Linked DNA regions of Prochlorococcus marinus CUG1416. The protein of the gene in region 3 binds, or shares a complex with, the protein of the main gene of each other region. Links are inferred from orthologs where the notes say so. Each region holds a gene or a part of one and is shown on either strand. Other genes may lie near its edges.

Region 1 (5,545 bases), on a different replicon or contig from region 3:
GAATTGATTGGTCAATATATCTACTCCATCCATCAATACCCTCCTCCAAATTCCATATTTCGCTCACAATATTATTATCTAAGCACCATTGACAAAAGTTATAACTTCTTATTCCTGCATGACAGGTAACAACAATTTCTCTGTCTAATAAATCAGCAAATATTTCTTCAACGTATTCAGATGTAACTTTACTAATTGGTATATGTAAAAATTCTTTTGAGAAACGAGCTATTTCAAGCTCTGAATGTTCTCTTACATCAATCAAGACTGGATCTTCTTTTTCAGAATTAAACCAATCATTAAGATTAGAGGCATTTATAGATTTTGGATAATTTCCCAATTGATAGGATAAATTATGTGTTATTTACAATTTAATAAATTAAGTTGCAGTAGGAAATTTATTGTTAAAAATAAAAATAAACATTGATAATGAAACTTAGAGTAGTAGCAATAATAATATTATTATCTATATTACTTTTTTTTGGTTTTAAAAAAGTTTCTGCTAATAAAAATAAGGAGCAAAGTACAAATATTGAGCAGCTAAATATCTTAAAATACATACCTGAAAACAACAAATTATTATTTATTTCAAATTTAGATAGTTTTAATATTATTAATAATAATGAAAAAGATAAAAATCCAAAAAATCAAGATAACTTTGTTTTAATAAAAGATTCTATTTTAGATTACTTAGGTATAGATCTAGGCAACAATAAATTAGAAGATATCTATAATAATGAACTTATAATCTCAACTTTTGAGAATGATCAAAAGCTGAAAGATGATATTTTAATCGTATTTAAAATTAAACCAGAAAAAAACCTAGATGATATATTACATCTTTCCAATAAAATTGATCAGACTTATGAAATAATACCTATTTTTAGAGAAAATAAATTAAATTTCCTTAAATTTATATATCGGACAGAAGATAATTACATAATTGCTTCATCAGATAAAAAATTAATCAAAAATAGTATTAACTCTAGTAATGATTTTAAAGAAAACAAATTTCAATATGAGGGAGAACTGCATGGACTAAAAAACGAAAAAAATATATTATTTACAAATAAATTTTTGGAAAGTATATTTTTTAATAAAGAAATTTTTACTGAAAATAATGAGGATATTATAGCTACAACATTTGACTTAAAAAATAAACATTTAACTTTAAAATCATATTTACTAAACAATAAAAAAAATCTTGATATTCTTGCTTACGATAAGCTATTTAATCAAGAGAATATTAATGAAGATAATCCTGAAGTTGCAATTTTTAGTGATATAAAAAATATAGACAATTATCTAAAACCTTTATTAAATGATTTTGAACTCAGTTTTCTTGATGAGTTTAATCAAAATTCAAATCAAAACATTTTAATTCTCAATTCCAATAAAGATTGGCTTATTACATTTGAAAAAAATACTGAAGATCAATTTGATTTCAGAGCTTTGAAAAAACTAAAAGATTTCAACAAATATACTTTGAAACAAAATAAAGATATTTACTCGATATATTCCAAAGATATTCTGGAAGAAAAAGACGAAGTAATAAAACAAGTAACTTATGAAAATATCTATTCAATAGAATCCGGAGGTTTACAAATCATAAGTAATTACTTAATTAATGGTAAAAAACTAGAAACAATCTCAAAAAAATTTTTTAACCTAAAAGGTAATCAAGATAAATCTGCTTTTCTTTATGCAAAAGTTGATGTTAATGATAGAAATTCCAATAAAATTGAATATTTTTATGATTTGCAAGATCTTAATTTTCTCATTAGAAATATTTTAAAAATATCAAATGAAGAATCACTAGAAATCATAAGACAATCTATTCCTGAAAAAAATCCAATTCTTTATACAAAAACAATATTAAAAATACTTTAATCAAGTTATTCAAAAAGCTTCAATCACAATCAATTTAAATTTTTGTGAAGTTAATAAACTTGTGGTTAATTAAAAATTATTTGACTATCTTTAATCTATAAGTAATTTAATATTGAATAAATAAATTGGATAGCAACAAACTAATTTTAAAACCAGGATTAGAGGGTGTCCCAGTTACAAATTCATCCATCTGTGATATTGACGGCAATAAAGGCAAATTATTATATAGAGGCTACTCCATTGAGGAACTATCCAAAAAAAGCAGTTTTTTAGAAACTGCTTATCTATTGATTTGGGGTGAATTGCCTACAGCTATACAACTTAGAGATTTTGAACAAGAAGTTCAAATGCATCGCAGGTTAAGTTTTAGAGTAAGAGATATGATGAAATGTTTCCCTGCGACAGGTCATCCTATGGACGCTCTTCAATCAAGTGCGGCTTCTTTGGGACTTTTCTATTCACGAAGAGCAATAGATGATCCTAATTACATATACAACGCAGTGATAAGACTGATAGCAAAAATACCCACAATGATTGCTGCGTTTCAACTTATTAGAAAAGGACAGGACCCTATTCAACCTCGAGATGATTTAACATATTCCTCAAATTTTCTTTACATGCTGACTGAAAAAGAACAAGATCCAATAGCTGCAAAAGTTTTTGATAGGTGTTTAATTCTACATGCCGAACATAGTTTAAACGCCAGTACATTTAGCGCTAGAGTGACGGCAAGCACTCTTACAGACCCATATGCTGTAATCGCCTCTGCAGTAGGAACCTTGGCTGGTCCGCTGCATGGAGGGGCGAATGAGGATGTAATTGCGATGTTGGAAGAAATCAAAACTCCAGACAAAGCAGCTTCTTTTTTAGAAAATGCAATAAAAAATAAAAGTAAGATAATGGGCTTTGGTCATAGGGAATATAAAGTCAAAGATCCAAGAGCAATAATTCTTCAAAAACTGGCAGAAGAGCTTTTTATTAGATTTGGAGCTGATGAAATGTATGACGTTGCTAAATCATTAGAGGTAGAAGCAATACCAAGACTTGGCCCAAAGGGTATTTTTCCTAATGTAGACTTTTATTCTGGTCTTGTTTATAGGAAACTTGGTATTCCTCGTGATTTATTTACTCCAATTTTTGCTATATCCAGAGTTGCTGGTTGGCTAGCTCATTGGAGAGAGCAACTTGGAGCAAATAGAATTTTTAGACCATCGCAAATCTATACTGGGTCAGCTCCAAGGGATTGGATTAGCTTAGAAAATAGAGAATAATATTTGCAGCTTTTCATAAAAAACACACATATTGTTTGTGACGAGTTAATGTATTAAGTAAATAACATCAAAAATTTGGAATACGGAATAGATCTTGAATATAGTTTTAATGAATTCCTAAAAGGTTTTGGCATTTCTAGTGAGATTGCTCATGTAATATGGCTACCTCTACCAATGCTTTTGGTTTTAGTCGCAGCAGTTGTTGGAGTTTTAGTAACTGTTTGGCTTGAAAGAAAGATATCCGCTGCTGCTCAACAAAGAATAGGTCCTGAATATGCAGGAGCTCTAGGTATACTCCAACCAATTGCAGATGGTCTTAAGTTACTAGTCAAAGAGGATATTATTCCTGCTAAAGCAGATGGAATTCTCTTCACTGCAGGACCCATATTAGTTCTAGTCCCAGTGATTCTTTCATGGCTGATTGTTCCTTTTGGACAAAACCTTCTTATTAGTAATGTTGGTATTGGAATTTTCCTATGGATTGCTTTAAGCAGTATCCAGCCGATTGGACTTCTTATGAGCGGATATGCATCAAATAATAAATATTCATTATTAGGCGGATTAAGAGCAGCTGCGCAATCTATAAGTTACGAAATACCTTTAGCTTTATCTGTACTGGCTGTTGTGCTAATGACAAATTCTCTAAGTACTATTGACATTGTTAACCAACAAAGTGGTGCTGGAATACTCAGTTGGAATATTTGGAGACAACCTGTTGGCTTTATAATCTTTTGGATTTGTGCTCTTGCAGAATGTGAACGACTTCCATTTGACTTACCTGAAGCTGAAGAAGAATTAGTTGCAGGATATCAAACAGAATATGCGGGAATGAAATTCGCATTGTTCTACCTTGGTAGCTACATAAATTTAATTCTTTCAGCATTATTAGTATCAATACTTTATTTGGGAGGATGGGGTTTTCCTATTCCAGTTGAATTAATAGCTAAGGTACTTAATTTGCCGATTAATGCGCCCTTTATACAAGTTTTCACTGCATCAATAGGAATTGTAATGACTGTTTTGAAAGCATATCTCTTAGTATTTGTTGCAATATTATTGCGTTGGACAACCCCTAGAGTAAGAATAGATCAACTTTTAGATCTAGGATGGAAGTTTCTTCTTCCAATTTCTCTTGCTAATCTTTTATTAACTGCAGGATTAAAACTTGCTTTTCCGCAATTCTTTGGTGGCTAAATTCAAGTAAATATACTTAAATTTAAAATTAATCCACTAAAATGAATTAACTAAGTAAATTCTTCGAAAATGAAAAATTTCCTTCAACAAGTAAATAGCTATATTAAAGAGGCTTTTAGTGCTGGCAAATATTTATACAATGGCTTATCAGTAACTTTTGATCATCTTCGAAGAAGACCTGTTACTGTGCAATATCCATATGAAAAACTAATACCCTCTGAAAGATATCGAGGAAGAATACATTATGAATTCGATAAATGTATAGCTTGTGAAGTTTGTGTGAGAGTATGTCCAATAAATCTACCAGTAGTTGACTGGGTAATGAATAAAGAAACCAAAAAAAAGGAACTTAGAAATTATTCAATAGATTTTGGAGTATGTATATTTTGCGGAAATTGCGTTGAATTTTGTCCAACTAATTGTCTATCAATGACCGAAGAATATGAATTAGCTTCTTTCGACAGACACAATCTAAATTTCGATAATATTGCACTTGGGAGACTCCCTACAAACGTAACAACAGATCCTTCAGTAAAACCACTAAGAGAACTTGCTTATCTACCTAAAGGAGTAATGGATCCCCATGAAATCCCTGCTTCAGATATCAGAGTTGGTAAATTACCTGAAGAAGTCTATGATTGGATGAAACCAACAACCAATGAAAATAAAGATAAAATTTCTAATCCAAACAATTAATTTCTATTAATTTATGTCCATTGCAATAACAACTCAAATTATTTGTTTTACAGTTTTATCTTTAGTTATTCTTATTGGAGCAATTGGTGTTGTATTGCTAGAAAGTATTGTATATTCAGCATTTCTTCTTGGCGGAGTATTCATGAGTGTGGCAGGATTATATCTACTTTTAAATGCAAGTTTTGTTGCTGCAGCTCAAGTTTTAGTTTATGTGGGTGCAGTAAATGTATTAATAATTTTTGCAATAATGTTAGTCAATAAAAAAGAAGATTTAAAGCCCATCAATGACATTAAATCCAGAAGAATCTTATCAACATCTATATGTTTAATCCTACTTAGCCTTTTAATAAGAGTTGACTTGACAAACGTATGGAAGCTAGCAAGCCCCCAAAACTCTATAGGAGAAGAATCAACTATTAGGATTGGAGAGCATCTATTTAGTGATTATTTACTCCCATTTGAATTAGCTTCAGTTTTACTTTTAATGGCGATGA
Region 2 (5,711 bases), on a different replicon or contig from region 3:
GTAAAAAATGTAACTCAATTTATAAACTACATTTAATAATCATGGAATTTTATGTGTTAATTAAAAATGGATGAAAATAAAAAAAAATTATGGAAACAAGCAATAAAATGGCCTCTTTATTCTGTTGCAATACTTCCGGTATTTATTACAGGGGCTTATTTACTAAATCTATATGAAAAATTAAAAATATATAATTTAATCGCATTTACGTTAGCTGCAATATTGATATTACTTTGGGAAAATCTAACTAATGATTTATTCGACGCAGAAACAGGAATCGATGAATTTAAATTCCATTCTATTGTAAATCTTATAAAAAATAAAAAAATAATTTCATTTATTGCATATACATCTTTAGTTCTTGGTTTATTAATAATTTCAATTATTTCAGCATCAACAAGCATAAATATTTTGATTTTGGTAGCAGCTTGCTGCTTCTTAGGATATTTATATCAGGGACCTCCTTTTAGATTTGGCTATCAAGGTTTAGGAGAACCATTATGCTGGCTTGCATTTGGACCTTTTGCTTACTCTGCAATCTTAATTGCGTTAAATCCGTCTAATATTTATTTCGAAGATATTCCTTGGAAAGTTTCTTTATTACTTGGTTCAGGGCCTTCCTTAGCAACAACTCTAGTATTATTTTGTTCTCATTTTCATCAAATTATTGAAGATAAAAAGCATGGTAAAAATTCACCTTTAGTTCGCTTAGGAGCTAAAAAAGGTTCTCAATTTGTGCCTTGGATAATTTTCACAATATATATTTTTCAACTTTTCACTATAGTTAATGGATTTATTCCAGTTTTTTGTATCCTTTATTTGATTAGTTTTCCTCAAGCAATAAGACTAATAAATTTATTACACTCTTCATATAACAAACCTGCAGCAATAAAAAATTGCAAATTCATCGCAATAAAATTTCAAACTCTTAATGGAGTTGGCTTAATCACAGGATTAATTTTTAATTACTTGATTAATAAATGAACTTAATATTTAAAAAAAAATCTTATTGCTTTAAGTTTTCCACAAAAGTAGAAAATTCTAAAACCACTTACCTTACAAAATCGGGTTGGATAATTAAATTAAAAAATAAAGATAAAAAAATTGGATTTGGAGAGGTTTCACCTCTACTAAAAGAAGACTTAAAAAAATGTGAAGAACAATTAAATATGATTCCTGATAATTTAGAAGTACTAAATTTATCTGAACAAATAAATATTTTTCACCCATGCATTCAGTCTGCAATAAATTCAGCTTTAGCAGAAATAAATGGGAAAATAATTTTTAAAGAAAACTATTTTTTTGATGAAATTGATAAAACAGCCATACTTTTAGATACTAATAATGTAATATCAGATTTAAATAAAATTAAAAAAAGTCAATCTAATATTGGCAAATCAATAACCATAAAATGGAAAGTAGCTTTAAAAAATAATAATGAGGAAGAAGCAATTTTAGCAGAAATTTTAAGCCAAATAGATAATAATATTAAGTTGAGGATAGATGCTAATGGTTCTTGGGGAAGGAAAATGGCTAACAGATGGGCTGATATTTTGAAAGATAACAAAAATATAGATTGGTTGGAACAACCTCTTTCTGTTGATGATATTGATGGACTTAAAGAACTCAACAAAAAAATTCCAATAGCTTTAGACGAATCACTTTTAAAATTTCCAACTTTGATTGATGAGTGGAAGGGTTGGCAAATTCGAAGACCTTCTCAAGAAAAGAATCCAGATAAGCTTTTAAGAGACTTAGAAAATAAAAAAGCTTTAATATCTATAAGTACTTCATTTGAAACTGGAATAGGAAGGAGATGGCTTTATCATTTATCATCGCTACAGTTACAAGGACCAACACCAAAAGTTCCTGGTTTAGCAATGAAAAAGTTCCCTAACTCTTTCCTATTTTCAGATGAAGCAAAAAAGATATGGGATCAACTATGAAAAGTAAAATTCATATTATTGAAGTTGAAAATAATGAAATTCAATCTATGGAGAAAATTATTCAGAAAATTAGAGAAAACAAAATAATTTATATAAAAAACAAATTTCATAAAAACGAAGAGGTACTTGATTCGATACATAAAAATGGACCAGCGATTATCTTAAACAGCAGTGGTAGCAGTGGTAAACCTAGAAAATGTATTCACAATTTAAATAATCTGAAATTATCTGCCGCTACTTCAGGACAATGGCTAAAAGATCAAGGATTTGAATTACACAACTGTATAATTTTTAACACTTTACCCCTCAACCATATAAGTGGCTTAATGCCAATTTTTAGAAGCCAAACTTGGGGATGTGATTGTATTAATATTGCTCCAAATTTAATAAAAAAAACTCGAGAACTTTTACTTTTTACAATTAAATCTAAAAAAAACAAAAAACACTTGATTACTTCATTAGTACCTACCCAATTAATAAGACTTTTAGCTGAAAAAGAGGGTATTAATTGGCTAAAAATTTTTGATTTAATTTGGGTAGGTGGAGCTTCAATTACCCGCGAAACTGCAGAAAAATGTATACAAGAACAAATAAAATTAGCACCTTGTTACGGCTCAACTGAAACAGCAGCAATGGTTACGAGTTTAAAACCAAAAGAATTCTTAATGGGTTATGAAAACGTTGGAGAAATACTACCTGATACAAAAATAAGAATTAACGAACGAGGATTAATCGAGATAAAATCAGCTAGAATTGGAATCGAAATAATAGACTCTTCAAAAACTGAAGATTTCAAAAATAAAAATGGTTGGTTGCAAACAGGTGATTTAGGTGAAATCAATCAAATCAATAATTCTTTATATTTAAAGTTTATCGGAAGAATTGATAACGCTTTTAATTCAGGCGGAGAACTCGTTTTTCCAGAAGTAATTGAATCTCGATTAAATAATTTCATTATGAAAGAAAATATCCCAATTAATAAATTCAATATTTCAAAAGTGCCCGACAAATTATGGGGAAATAAAATTAAAATAATTATTGAATTTAAAAAACTTACAAATCATAAAAATATTGAAAATTCATTAAATTTATTAAAAAACTTTTCTCAAAGTTGGCCTAAACATGAAAAACCCGAGAAATGGATTATTAAAAACAAAAATACAAGTACAGAAGAAATAAATTATAAATTTCAAAAATAATAAATAATAATTAGCACTCTTTTAAATTTGTACTTACATTTGAAGCCTCTATCCATCTTTCTAGATGATCGGGAAGTTCTATTTTATTTCTTGAATCAACATCTAAAGAACAATGTATTATTTTTCCTTCTGCTACTTTATTTCCATTTTTTATAAAAAGGCTATTTACTTGGAACAAATGAGTATTAATTTTATGAGGGGAAATTTTTACTTTTAAGAAATCTCCAATTTTAATAGGAGCACGGAAGTTCGCTTCGCAATTTACTATGGGAAAAATAATCTGATTTTTACGTAAAGAAAAATCTGGAAAAATATCTTGATAAGGAATCCCATAAATTTCAATACTTTCTTCCCAAGCTTCGTGTGACCATTTTAATAAGTTATGAAAATGAATTACACCTGCAGAATCACAGTCACCAAATCGTACTTTTTTCTGCAGTATTAACCAATCAGAGGGTTTCATTTAAAGAACTTATCTATCAACGGAGCCCATAATGACATCTATTGAACCAAGGATTGCCATAATATCAGCGATTTTGGCACCTTTAAGAATATGAGGCAATATTTGCAGATTGTTTAAATCAGCTGCTCTGATTTTAAATCTCCATGGGGTAACTTCATTATTACCTTGAATAAATACACCTATTTCTCCTTTTCCGGACTCTAATCTTGTATACAATTCTCCATTAGGAATTTTAAAAGTTGGAGCAACCTTCTTAGCTACATATTGATAGTCAATACCAAATATTTCACTCTTCTTATCTTCAGTCGCCATTCTTTGAGCTTCTAAATTTTCTGTTGGACCTCCTGGAATCATTTTGCAGGCTTGGCGAATAATGCTCAGTGATTGTCTCATCTCTTCAACTCTTACTCGATATCTCGCATAACAATCTCCTTCTTTTTCTGAAGCGATCTGCCAATCAAAATCGTCATAACATTCATAACTATCCACTTTCCTTAAATCCCAGGAAACACCAGATGCTCTAAGCATTGGCCCAGATAAAGACCAATTAATTGCCTGATCTCTTTGTATTGTTCCAAGACCTTCAATTCTTTTTCTAAAAATCGGATTATTTGTGATTAATTTTTCGTATTCATCTATTTTAGGACCGAACCAATCGCAAAAGTCCATACATTTTTCTAACCATCCGTATGGAAGATCACATGCGACACCACCTATCCTAAAGAAATTATTATTTATTAGCCTTTGTCCAGTGGCAGCTTCCCATAGATCATAAATCATTTCTCTTTCTCGAAAGATATAGAAAAATGGAGTTTGAGCTCCTACGTCTGCTAAAAAGGGACCAAGCCATAAAAGATGATTAGCAATACGATTAAGTTCCAACATAAGAACTCTGATGTAACTAGCTCTTTTAGGAACTGGAATATTAGCTAATCTTTCAGGAGCATTTACTACAATAGCTTCATAAAACATTCCTGCTGCATAATCCATTCTGCTTACATAAGGGACATACATAACATTTGTTCTATTTTCAGCTATCTTTTCCATTCCTCTATGCAAATATCCAATTACCGGCTCACAATCAATGACATTCTCACCATCAAGAGTTACAACTAACCTTAAAACCCCATGCATTGATGGATGGTGAGGGCCAAAATTAACCACCATTGGTTCGGTTCTTGTCTCTAGCTGAGCCATTCGAAATTTAACTTCTAAATAAATCTTAGTCGAAAGTTATGCAAACTGACCTATCTGATTCATCTTTTTTCAATCATAAATCAGTTATGACAGATGAGATTATGGCATCATTAGAGCATTACCCATTAATAAATACAACCCAACTTAAAGGAATAGACGCAACTTTAGGCGGAGGCGGGCACTCTTATCATTTATTGAGAAAATATTCGGATTTAAATATAATTGGACTTGATCAAGATCCATTCGCAAGAAAATCAGCATCAAAAAAACTTGATGAATTTAAAAATAGGATTGATATAAGGGCTGCAAATTTTGCGGATTTTGAACCAAATGCAAAAGTTTCTTTTGTGATTGCAGATCTTGGAGTAAATAGTAACCAAATTGATACCCCAAACAGAGGATTTAGTTTTCAAAAAGATGGTCCCCTTGATATGCGCATGAATCCTTTGCTTGAGGTTAATGCAGAAAAATTAATTGAGACTTTAAATGAAAAAGATCTAGCTAATCTAATTTATAAATATGGAGATGAGAGATTATCACGAAAGATTGCTAGAAAAATAAAAATGGATTTAAAGGTAAACGGGAAATATTCTGGTACAAAAGATTTGGCTTATTCTATTGCAGGATGCTTCCCACCAAAACAAAGATATAAAAAAATACACCCAGCAACTAGAACATTCCAAGCACTAAGAATTGCCGTTAATAAAGAAATTGAAGTATTAGAAAAATTTTTGCAAGTTGTCCCTGGTTGGCTACTTCCAGGTGGAATTATTTCTATTATTAGTTTTCATTCCTTGGAGGATAGATTAGTTAAAAATGCTTTTAAGAATGATCAAAGACTAAGAAACCTGACAAAAAAGCCAATAACTCCTTCCGAACAAGAAGTCGAAGTCAATAAAAGAGCTA
Region 3 (5,631 bases):
TATTATTATCTATAAAGTCAACATCTAGAGCATTTGCCTGATCTTCAAACTGAATTGTTTTCCAAGGGCTGCTATCATTCACTTTCAATCCTGTAGATGAACAACTGCTCAAAACAAAACAAAGAATTACGGCTAAAAGAAGATTAGGAATGCTGGTAATAGTTTTTTTCATTTTTCTATATTAATGCAAAGAGTATAAAGAAAGGAAACATGCAGCTGCAAATGCCAAACCTCCAAAAATTAATATATTTTTCTGGCCAGGAGGTAAGCTATTGAAACCAAAACCATAAGTTAAATTTTCCTCAAAACCGCTAGGTTTAGATTTTGGACCTATATCTTTATAAAAGTTCTTACCAGCCCTGCAAACAGGGCATGCGAATGTATTACCATCCAGCTCTGAAAAAGGTGTATTTTTAGGTATGTCTAATTTTTTATTTCCTTCAGACGGGTCATAAATGTATCCACAACTTCTACATTCGAATCTATTTTGGTCTAAATTAATAGGAGGTAGTTCAAAATTTACTCCTGAAGAATTTTCAGAAAGTTTTTCTTTCTCAAAATTTTCAACTATTTTGTTTTCCTCAGAGGCTGGTTGAATGTTTTCACTCACGGTTTATTATTGTTCTTTAAGAACTTTAAAAGATTTTGCTTAATTAAGCGAATTTTATTCAAAATTAATTTTTAAGATGTTTTTATTAACTGGCTATGAATATTTTTTAGGCTTTCTCTTGATTGCTGCTGCCGTTCCAATATTAGCTCTAGTTACAAACCTCATAGTTGCGCCCAAAGGCAGAACTGGCGAAAGAAAACTAACATATGAATCTGGAATGGAGCCTATTGGAGGAGCATGGATTCAATTTAATATTCGTTATTACATGTTCGCCTTAGTTTTCGTTATATTTGATGTAGAGACAGTATTCCTTTATCCTTGGGCTGTTGCCTTTAATAGATTAGGCTTATTAGCATTTATTGAGGCATTAATTTTCATTGCAATACTAGTTATCGCTCTGGCTTACGCATGGAGAAAAGGAGCTTTAGAATGGAGTTAAAAAATTGAACCCACAATTATCACCAAAAGCAATAAGAGAGATCAGAGAAGGGACTTGCAATCCCCTTGGGGCACCACAGGTTACCACAGATTTAAGCGAAAACATTATACTCACAAGCTTAGATGATCTTCATAATTGGGCTAGATTAAGCAGTCTATGGCCTCTTCTATACGGCACAGCTTGTTGTTTTATTGAATTTGCTGCCCTAATTGGATCTAGATTTGATTTTGATAGATTTGGATTAGTTCCAAGAAGCTCACCAAGGCAAGCAGATTTAATAATAGTTGCAGGGACAGTAACAATGAAGATGGCACCTGCCCTAGTAAGACTTTATGAGCAGATGCCTGAGCCAAAATATGTGATTGCTATGGGCGCTTGTACCATTACAGGAGGAATGTTTAGCGCAGATTCTACTACTGCCGTCAGAGGGGTTGATAAATTGATACCTGTTGATTTATATCTTCCAGGATGTCCTCCAAGGCCAGAAGCAATTTTTGATGCCGTAATAAAATTAAGAAAAAAAGTAGGTAATGAATCAATTTTAGAGAGGACAAAAACAGAGCAAACACACAGATACATAACAACTGATCACGAAATGAACCTTGTTTTCTCTGATAATACTGGTGAATATTTAAACAAAACTTCAATGAATGTTATTCCTACCTCCAACAAAGAAAAAATAACTGAATTACCTGAGATCAACAAAAAAGTTGAAATTGTCAACAGTGATAAAGATTAATGGGAAAAGACAGTATAGACAAATCCTCAGATACTTCAATAGAAAAAGAAGGATTCATAAGTCAAAATTTATCCAAAGATGGAATTCCGAATCAATCATTAAATAATGATCACATAGGAATAGAAAATATTTCTGTGGAACCCAGCAATTTATATGAAGCAGTATTGGCTTTAAGAAATTACGGTTTCAACTATCTTCAATGTCAAGGTGGCTATGATGAGGGACCAGGTAAAAATCTTGTTAGTTTCTATCATTTTATAACTGTAGATGACTTACAAAACATAGAAAAAATTAACGAAGTCAGATTAAAAGTTTTCTTAAAAAGAGATTCTGATTTATCAATACCTAGTTTATATAAAATATTCAAAGGAAGTGATTGGCAAGAAAGAGAAACATATGACATGTATGGAATAAATTTTATTGATCATCCAAATCCTAAAAGACTCTTAATGCCTGAAGACTGGAGAGGATGGCCATTGCGAAAGGACTATATTCAACCAGACTTCTATGAACTTCAAGATGCTTATTAGTTTAATTTTTTTAATTTGCGGTATATAAACATAACTGCTCTTGCAAGTCTTCTTGGATCATGTCTAAGGGTTGGAGTTATTTTTTTTGAATATAATGGTGCTTGCAAAACGTAATAACCCTCAGATAGTAATTTTTCTTTATTACATTGGACAGGTTCTGCTCCTCTACTTTCGTAATAGTCTACTAATGGAGACTTTTCAAATTGAATCTGAGATAAGATTGCGTTAAAAATTCGTGTATTAACTCCAAAATTTGATAGTTGTTTTTCTATTGATTTGATATGTTGATAAACATCAAGTCCGTCGGTTTCTCCAGGTTGAGTCATCAAATTACATATGTAAATTTTGGGAGCATTACTTTGCAATAAAGCATTTACTATTTCTGGTACTAACAAATTTGGCAATAAAGAAGTGTATAAACTGCCTGGGCCAAGTACAATTAAATCAGCATCTTTTATAGATTCAAGAGCACTCGGAAGAGCAGAAGGATTTTCTGGAAGGTAACCAATCCTCGAAATTAATTTTTTAGATTTACTGATCTTGGTTTCTCCAAAAATTTTTTCACCATCCTCTAATTCAGCCCATAACATAACATCAATGCTTGTTGCTGGTAAAACTTGACCTTGTACCGCTAAAACCCTACTAGAAGCCTGTACTGCTTTTTCTAAACTACCTGTAATTGTTGTTAAGGCTGATAAGAATAGATTTCCAAAACTATGTCCCTCTAGTCCACTTCCCTCTGAAAATCTATATTGAAATAATCTAGTTAAAATTGGTTCTTCGTTAGATAAAGCAGCCAAACAATTTCTTATATCTCCTGGAGGTTGCACGCCTAATTGCTTTCTTAGAATTCCACTACTTCCCCCATCATCAGATACAGTTACGATTGCTGTAATGTTACTACTGTAATTTTTTAACCCTTTCAATAAGGTAGATAAGCCTGTGCCTCCGCCTATTGCAACAATATTAGGACCTCTATTTAACTTACTTTTAACTCTTAATGCATCAACTAAAAATGTACTTTTTTCTGGAACAAGTGCTTTTTGAATAGAATTAATACTTCTATTTTGTCCGATCCCAATTAATAAAAGTCCAATAACAAAAATCAATGGTCCCAATAATGAAACAGGCAATATACTAGTTAAACTAGTCATTATCCAAAAAAACACTTCAATAAGCCAATAGAGTGGTCTTAAATTAGTCCAAATTGCTAAGCCTAATAATGAAGTCAAGAATCCAACTGCAGATGTAATCATCCATCTTTTTATTACCAGTCCTGGCAAAAGCCAACTCAAAATTCTTAGAATTTTATTTAATAAGACAAAATTAGACTTTGTAAAATATTTATAATATCTTCTTACTCTTTTTTTACGCTTATTCATTAAAAAACCTCTTAAATTATTTTTCTCAAATTTAAAGACTACATAAATTCATTATAAATCAAATTCATACATCCTTTTTTTATTTCTAAAAATAGGCAATATGTAATAGAAGATGACTTTTTATTTAATATAGGTTTTGAAAAAATCAAAGCATGCAGTTGAAACAAAAAGCCTCTCAATAAGCTGGGGGCACGTTAATGTGCTTAATAAACTCAATTTCGAACTTAATGAAGGAGAGAAATTAGCTATAGTTGGCCCCTCAGGTTCAGGCAAATCAACTATTTTAAAAATATTAGCAGGCCTAATTTTGCCTACCAAAGGAGAATTAAGAATATTTGGTAAAAAACAAACATATTTGAGACTAGACCAAAATAATCCTCCTGATGTAAGACTAGTTTTTCAGAACCCAGCATTATTAGGATCTTTAACTATTGAAGAAAATGTAGGTTTTCTCCTTAAGAGGAATAAAAACCTATCTAAAAAGTTAATCCATGAAATCGTATGTGAATGTTTAGCTGAAGTCGGATTATTTAATGTCGGGAATAAACTTCCAAATGAATTAAGCGGAGGCATGCAAAAAAGAGTTAGTTTTGCTAGAGCTTTAATTACAGATCAAACTCTTAATGCAAATACTAAACCTTTATTACTTTTTGATGAACCGACTGCAGGTCTTGATCCAATTGCCTCATCAAGAATTGAAGATTTAATTAATAAGACAAATGATAAAGCCAACGGATCATCTATTGTAGTTAGCCATGTTCTGAGTACTATAGAAAGGACTTCAGATAAAGTTTTAATGCTTTATGGAGGCAAATTTAGATGGGCAGGTTCTATTGATGAATTCAAAGAAAGTAATGATCCCTATGTGTTTCAATTTAGGTATGGGAAACTTGATGGTCCAATGCAACCCAAAGACATTTAGAAATTATGCGTAGAAGCTTAAGAGATTCAATAGTTGGATTTTCATTATTAGGAGGTATTTTAGTATTCACATTTTTTTCTTTTTGGCTAAGAGGAGTAAAATTATCTTCAAAAAATTGGCACCTCTTTGCTGAATTCAATAACGCAAGCGGTTTATCAAAAAAATCTCCAGTTACTTACAGAGGAATTTTAGTAGGATCAATAGAAGATATTTTATTTACCAATCAATCAATTAAAGCAAAAATAGTTTTAAATAATCCAGAAATTATTCTTCATAGGCCAGCATTTGCCAGAGTAGTAACTAATTCTTTCCTAGGAGGAGATGTGCAAGTCGCTTTAGAAACTAGTGAAAAAGAAATTCCTAAAAACATTGAAAAACCTACATCAGACAAATGCGACACCAAATTAATTATTTGTCAGGGAGATATTATTCCTGGGAAACAATTATCAAGTCTTTCAAATATAACTAATAGAATAAGTCAACTTCTAAAAGAATCCAATCAAGAAAACTTAATTGAGAACATAGTTAAATCAATTGACCAATTTGATAAAACACAAGAAAATCTTGATGAATTAATTTTCTTATCGAAACAAGAAATACAAAGAGTTGAACCTTTAATAAAAGAAATTACAATTGCTGCTGATCATTTGAATAACATTTTGTCTACTATCGATAACAAAGAAACCCTTAATGATATTAAATTGACAATTAATGCTGCAAGATCTATCTCCAGCAAAATAGATGATATGAGTGATGATTTTGAAAAATTAACGAAAGATAAAGAATTTACTAAATCCATAAGAGATTTAACTATTGGACTTTCAAAATTCCTTAACGAAATTTATCCATAAGTAATACTTAGAATTCATTGATAGCATTTAAAGCCATAGCCGCGATTGCTTTATCTGTGGCTTTTGGCAGTTGGACATATTTTCCTTTAGCTGCCTCTGCTAATTCTTTACCAAAGCCGCTTGCAATAAATTTTCTCTCAGTATCAATTACTAAGAGT

Evidence for each region.
Region 1: the proteins of HA146_RS01565 (region 3) and nuoH are in contact, whole or in part, in a crystal structure (PDB 6Y11), measured with the Thermus thermophilus proteins. The link is inferred for Prochlorococcus marinus CUG1416 from one-to-one orthologs. Residues at the interface, in WP_096411117.1 of Thermus thermophilus: Arg16, Glu17, Gly18, Leu24, Leu27, Val28, Trp30, Gly31, Arg32, Asn34, Ser35, Trp37, Thr54, Asp55, Ala56, Asp59, Ala61, Arg62, Phe63, Gly64, Glu66, Val67, Phe68, Arg69, Ala70, Ser71, Arg73, Gln74, Ala75, Asp76; in WP_096411122.1 of Thermus thermophilus: Arg36, Val44, Arg45, Met46, Gly47, Pro48, Asn49, Arg50, Val51, Leu57, Gln58, Ala61, Asp62, Ile64, Lys65, Ile67, Phe68, Lys69, Glu70, Ile72, Val74, Glu223, Ala224, Glu225, His233, Thr234, Glu235, Tyr236, Ser237, Trp241.
Region 2: the proteins of HA146_RS01565 (region 3) and HA146_RS00940 are in contact, whole or in part, in a cryo-EM structure (PDB 6KHJ), measured with the Thermosynechococcus vestitus proteins. The link is inferred for Prochlorococcus marinus CUG1416 from one-to-one orthologs. Residues at the interface, in WP_011056552.1 of Thermosynechococcus vestitus: Leu46, Met47, Tyr48, Thr50, Ala51, Cys52, Phe54, Ile55, Glu56, Ala58, Ala59, Ile61, Gly62, Ser63, Arg64, Phe65, Asn76, Pro78, Thr89, Thr91, Lys93, Met94, Ala97, Leu101, Met123, Phe124, Ser126, Asp127, Ser128, Tyr129; in WP_011057128.1 of Thermosynechococcus vestitus: Pro17, His18, His19, Pro20, Ser21, Met22, Val25, Arg27, Met29, Thr31, Ile38, Asp39, Cys40, Glu41, Pro42, Val43, Ile44, Gly45, Tyr46, Leu47, His48, Arg49, Gly50, Met51, Lys53, Ile54, Asn57, Arg58, Pro65, Tyr66.

What each region holds. Positions count from the first base shown.
Region 1 is NZ_JAAORM010000001.1:159,202-164,746, reverse strand. What follows is about bases 2,462-5,295. They hold nuoH (NADH-quinone oxidoreductase subunit NuoH), read left to right. Parts: upstream 2,462-3,236; coding sequence 3,237-4,355; downstream 4,356-5,295. Other genes in these bases: HA146_RS00870 (NADH-quinone oxidoreductase subunit J), read left to right, coding at 5,065-5,295; ndhI (NAD(P)H-quinone oxidoreductase subunit I), read left to right, coding at 4,425-5,051; HA146_RS00885 (citrate synthase), read left to right, coding at 2,462-3,161. Outside these bases: HA146_RS00895 (rhodanese-like domain-containing protein), read right to left, coding at 1-340; HA146_RS00890 (hypothetical protein), read left to right, coding at 430-1,890; more of HA146_RS00885, read left to right, coding at 2,016-2,461; more of HA146_RS00870, read left to right, coding at 5,296-5,545. UniProt on the Escherichia coli protein: NDH-1 shuttles electrons from NADH, via FMN and iron-sulfur (Fe-S) centers, to quinones in the respiratory chain. The immediate electron acceptor for the enzyme in this species is believed to be ubiquinone.
Region 2 is NZ_JAAORM010000001.1:170,354-176,064, reverse strand. Bases 2,712-5,711 are described here. They hold HA146_RS00940 (NAD(P)H-quinone oxidoreductase subunit H), read right to left. Parts: upstream 4,806-5,711; coding sequence 3,618-4,805; downstream 2,712-3,617. Other genes in these bases: rsmH (16S rRNA (cytosine(1402)-N(4))-methyltransferase RsmH), read left to right, coding at 4,844-5,711; HA146_RS00945 (acyl-CoA thioesterase), read right to left, coding at 3,156-3,608; HA146_RS00950 (AMP-binding protein), read left to right, coding at 2,712-3,145. Outside these bases: menA (2-carboxy-1,4-naphthoquinone phytyltransferase), read left to right, coding at 67-984; HA146_RS00955 (o-succinylbenzoate synthase), read left to right, coding at 981-1,946; more of HA146_RS00950, read left to right, coding at 1,931-2,711.
Region 3 is NZ_JAAORM010000002.1:61,508-67,138, reverse strand. Bases 1-2,920 are described here. They hold HA146_RS01565 (NADH dehydrogenase subunit K), read left to right. Parts: upstream 1-1,053; coding sequence 1,054-1,788; downstream 1,789-2,920. Other genes in these bases: HA146_RS01555 (gluconeogenesis factor YvcK family protein), read right to left, coding at 2,315-2,920; HA146_RS01560 (NAD(P)H-quinone oxidoreductase subunit J), read left to right, coding at 1,788-2,318; HA146_RS01570 (NAD(P)H-quinone oxidoreductase subunit 3), read left to right, coding at 687-1,049; HA146_RS01575 (rubredoxin), read right to left, coding at 182-610; HA146_RS01580 (photosynthesis system II assembly factor Ycf48), read right to left, coding at 1-172. Also shown: more of HA146_RS01555, read right to left, coding at 2,921-3,700; HA146_RS01550 (ABC transporter ATP-binding protein), read left to right, coding at 3,837-4,622; HA146_RS01545 (MlaD family protein), read left to right, coding at 4,628-5,473; bchD (magnesium chelatase ATPase subunit D), read right to left, coding at 5,481-5,631. UniProt on the Escherichia coli protein: NDH-1 shuttles electrons from NADH, via FMN and iron-sulfur (Fe-S) centers, to quinones in the respiratory chain. The immediate electron acceptor for the enzyme in this species is ubiquinone.